2 regions of the Streptomyces sp. ISL-99 genome follow, and region 2 is predicted to be linked to the other one. Evidence: riboswitches for the same ligand, from Rfam matches in the RefSeq annotation. Region 2 holds a riboswitch; the other holds the start of a gene.

Region 1 (2,194 bases), on a different contig from region 2:
CAGCGACCGCAGGTCCTCCCCCTCGTTCCGGCGGGCCCGCTCCTGGCCGAGTCTGACCAGGCCGCGCAGCACCTTGAGGTGGGCCTCGGTGCGCCGTTGGGCGGCGCGGGCGGCGCCGAGCGGTTCGAGCAGCGTCCGTACCTCCAGCAGGTCGGCGGCCTCCCGCTCGGTGGGTTCGGCCACGCAGGCGCCCGCGTGCCGGCGGGTGGTGACGAACCCCTCGGACTCCAGCGTGCGCAGGGCCTCGCGCACCGGGACGCGGGAGACGCCGTAACGTCGCGCCAGCAGCTCTTCGGTGAGCCTGCTGCCCCGCGCGAACACACCGGAAACGATGTCGTCACGGATTGCCGTGCATACCGATTGCGCGGGAATGCGCATGACCGAACCTCCGCCTTAATCCCCGCGAAACGCGGTCGATCGACGCCTGTTCGGTGACTCTATTGCAGCATTCCTCGATTTCCGACGGGGTGCCGGAATTCATGGGCGGCTTTTGGACATACTGAAGGCCCCGGCGCGGAAGCCGGGGCCTTCAGTACGACTGAGCGTGCCTGGACCGTCAGACGTTCACGCCGTGCGCGCGCAGGTATGCGACCGGGTCCATGTCGGAGCCGTACTCGGGGGACGTGCGGGCCTCGAAGTGCAGGTGCGGGCCGGTCGAGTTGCCGGTCGAGCCCGACAGGCCTATCTGCTGACCGGAGGCGACGCTCTGGCCGACGGAGACGCCGAGGGACGACAGGTGGCCGTACTGCGTGTACGTGCCGTCGTTCATCCTGATGACGATGTTGTTGCCGTACGCCCCGCCCCAGCCGGCCTCGACGACGGTGCCCGCGCCGACGGCGACGACGGAACTGCCGGACGCGGCGCGGAAGTCGACGCCGGAGTGGCTGCCGGAGGACCAGAGGTTGCCGCCGGTCTTGTAGCCGGTGGTCACCACGGAGCCGGCGACCGGGAGGGTGTAGCCATTGAGGCGCTTGCGCTCCGCCTCGCGGGCGGCGCGCTCCTTGGCCGCGCGCTCCTCGCGCTCCTTCTTGGCCCGCGCCTCGGCCTTGGCCTTGGCTTCCGCCTTGCGCTTGGCTTCGGCCTTCCGCTCGGCCTCGGCCTTGCGTGCCGCCTCCGCCTTGACGGCGGCGCGCTTCTGCTGGTCGGCCTGGGCGGCGATCTGGTCGGCGAGGGAGTCGCCGATGACGATGGCCTGGGTCAGGCCGGTGTCCTGGACGGCGTGCGCCGCGTCGGCGCTGATGTCGCTGTCGGCGGCGAGGGCCGGAGAGGTCAGGCCTCCGATGACGCCGGTGGTCGCGAGGGCGGCGACGCCGGCCATGTTCGCGCTCCTGCGCGTCAGGCGGCTCGGACGACGGTGCTTCCCGGTGGCACGGGTGAACGCCATGAAGTGGCTGATCCTTTCCTTCCTTCTCGCCTACCGGGTTAGCTGACGGGTTCGGAGCAGGAAGGTCTCCTACGGACGCCTCCGTACGTACGCACAGAGGACACCCGATTCACCCCAGGGACTGATTGGGTCCCCGGCTCCCCAGGCTCGCGCCTGACGGGGACTCGGCGATGGCTGCCCGGTGCCGCGGATGCGGCTCACTGCTGACGGACAGCCGGACAGACGCTAAACGGGACATCTTTTAATCACCAAACAGACACGGCGTTTTGTAACGCACCCCACAGGCCAGACAGGCAACCTCCACAACAAAACGGACATACAAGAAGGACCCCGGCAGTCTTTCGACTCCCGGGGCCCCTCTATCGCCCGCTTTGGGGCGAGTTGCGCAATCGGCTCTGGCGGGTCAGCCGCTGACCACCGTCACGTCGCCGATGCCGAGCGCCCTGACGGGCTCCTCGATCTGCGACGCGTCTCCGACGAGGACCGTGACCAAGTGGTCCTCGGGGAAGGCGCTGACGACCGCCGCGGTGGCCTCCACGGTGCCCGTCTCGGCGAGCCGGGCGTACAGCTGGGCCTGGAAGTCGTCCGGCAGGTGCTGCTCGACCTGGTCGGCGAGCGTGCCGGCGACGGCCGCCGCCGTCTCGTACTTGAGCGGCGCGACACCGACCAGGTTCTGTACGGCGACGTCCCGCTCGGCGTCCGTGAGGCCCTCCGCGGCGAGGGTGCGCAGCACCTTCCACAGGTCTTCGAGCGCCGGTCCCGTGGACTCCGTGTCCACCGAGCCGCTGATCGCCAGCATGGAGGCGCCCG
Region 2 (2,194 bases):
AGTGGCAGCAGGGTGGCGCAGCGGGCGGGCTCGTTGGTCTGGGTGAAGCGGGCGAGCATGACCTCGCGTACGTCGTCCCAGTGGGCCAGGGTCCAGTCGCGGAAGGCAGCCCACTGCTCGTAGGGGCCGCCGAGGTGGCGGACTGCGGCGAGGAGGAGGTTGGGCTGCTGCTTGTTGCCGGGCGGGAGGGCGGCGATGTGGGCGCAGAAGTCCTGGTCCTCGCTGATGCGGGCGGTGAGTTCGGCGTACGCGGGGGATACGCCGCTTGCCTGCTGCTCGGAGAACTCGCGGTAGCGATCGGCCACCGACTGCGCGTTGTTGACGACCATGGGGAGAAGTTAGTCGTGCGACCGCTCGTGCGACGGTCATTGCGACGCTGGGTAATCGCGACACACCGCTGCGCATAACAATTGACGAACCGTCATGGTGTGGATGTTTCCTGAGGGGTGGTCAATTTGTCCGGCCGCGTTCGCCTGTGTCCTGATTGGTGCAGGTCAAGACCCTTAACGATCAACTGGAACAGCTTGGAAACCGGAGCCTCTGTCTATTAACGTTCGATAACGCAGCGCGGTCGTCCCAGTCGTCGCAAGAGACGACACCGTGCGCACGCGCCGAATCCCGCAAGGGAACCGGGGAACCACGTTCCTTGGGGTGAATCGGGCCGCTTCGTACCCACGGAGAGGCCCGTAGGAGACCTTCCTGCTCCGAACCCGTCAGCTAACCCGGTAGGCGAGAAGGAAGGAAAGGAGCACGCCTCCGTGGCGTCCAACAGGCCTGCCCCCGAAGCCACCCTGCCCCCTTACGGGGCGCCCGCCACCACCGGGAACCACATCGGCGCGGAGGGGACCTGGGGGGAATGGAATCCCACTGAGGATTCCGTCCGGCCCGTACGCGGTCGTCACCGCGTCGCCAAGCAGCGCGGCGGTCTCGGCCGCAGCTCCACCGTTCTCGGCGTAGGCGTCATCGCCGCGGTCGGCGCGGGAGGCATCGCCACCGCGCAGGACAAGCCGGCCATCTCGATCTCCCTTCCCGACGTGATAGCGGACTCACTTCCCGACGCCAAGTCACTACCCGGTGTCGGCTCTTTGATGTCCGACGACGCGGAATCCGGCTCAGGTGCGCAGGCGGGCACGGCGAACGAAGCGGTCATGGCGGCCTCCCCGCTCACCACCGCGGGCGTCACCACCGCCGACGCCCAGCAGGGCACCACCGACGCCGGCGAGGCCCTGCGCGCCCGCATCCTCCAGCAGGCCGAACAGCAGCAGGCCGCCGCCGACGCCGAGGTGAAGGTGGCCGCCGAGAAGGAGGCCGCCGAGAAGGCCGCGGCCGAGGCGAAGAAGCAGCAGAGCGCGGCCGAGGCCAAGGAGGCCGAGGAGAAGCGCGCGGCCGAGGAGAAGAAGCGCAAGGCGGAGGAAGAGGCCGAGCGCAAGGCGGAGGAGCAGCGGCTCGCCAAGCTGGCCGCCAGCTACTCGCTGCCCACCTCGTCGTACACGCTCACCTCCACCTACGGCCAGTCCGGCTCGATGTGGTCCTCCGGCCAGCACACCGGCCTCGACTTCGCCGCCCCGACGGGCACGCCGGTCAAGGCCGTGCACGGCGGAACGATCAAGTCCGCGGGCTGGTCGGGTTCGTACGGCTACCGCATCGTCCTGGAGCTCCCGGACGGTACGGAGGTCTGGTACTGCCACCTCTCCTCGATGACCGTCACGTCCGGCGAAGTCGGTACGGGCGACGTCATCGGCCGCGTGGGCGCCACCGGCAACGTCACCGGGCCGCACCTGCACCTCGAGGTGCACACGCCCGGCGGGGCCGGGGTCGACCCGGCCGCGTGGCTGCGCGGCAAGGGCCTCTCCGTCTGACGGCCTGTCCGCACAGCTATCCCACAGTCCCCGGCAGTCCTGGCGCCCGCCCCCCGCGCCCAGGGCTGCCGGTCTGTTCGGGGTGCGTCGTCGCCGCCAGGGCGGCTATTGCTGCCGGTACGGGTTGTACGCGGCGTAGTCCTGGTGCGGCGGGGGGCGCTGGGACGGGGGTGGTCCGTACCCGTACGGCTGCCCGGGCGGTTGCCATGGCTGTTGCCACGACGGCGGCCACGGTGGCGGCCAGGGCGGTGGGACCCGCACGCGGCCCGTGGCCCGCGCCGCGTACTCCAGGGCCGGTCCGGCCACCTCCCTGCGCTGCCACAGATGGTGCAGCA

What was found. A riboswitch is a leader RNA that binds a small molecule or an ion and turns the genes downstream of it on or off. The one in region 2 is predicted to bind cyclic di-AMP.
Region 1: linked by a shared signal. The riboswitch ahead of J7E91_RS30515 (M23 family metallopeptidase) and the one ahead of J7E91_RS30395 (M23 family metallopeptidase) in region 2 are both predicted to bind cyclic di-AMP.

The regions. Positions count from the first base shown of each region.
Region 1 covers NZ_JAGGPC010000063.1:14,480-16,673, reverse strand. Annotated here, with positions in the region: gene J7E91_RS30520 (GntR family transcriptional regulator) at 1-378, opposite strand, end outside; gene J7E91_RS30515 (M23 family metallopeptidase) at 557-1,384, opposite strand; cyclic di-AMP (ydaO/yuaA leader) riboswitch at 1,397-1,564, opposite strand; gene J7E91_RS30510 (pitrilysin family protein) at 1,788-2,194, opposite strand, start outside.
Region 2 covers NZ_JAGGPC010000062.1:5,794-7,987, forward strand. Annotated here, with positions in the region: gene J7E91_RS30390 (DUF2332 domain-containing protein) at 1-329, opposite strand, end outside; cyclic di-AMP (ydaO/yuaA leader) riboswitch at 600-747, shown strand; gene J7E91_RS30395 (M23 family metallopeptidase) at 759-1,859, shown strand; gene J7E91_RS30400 (PrsW family intramembrane metalloprotease) at 1,965-2,194, opposite strand, start outside.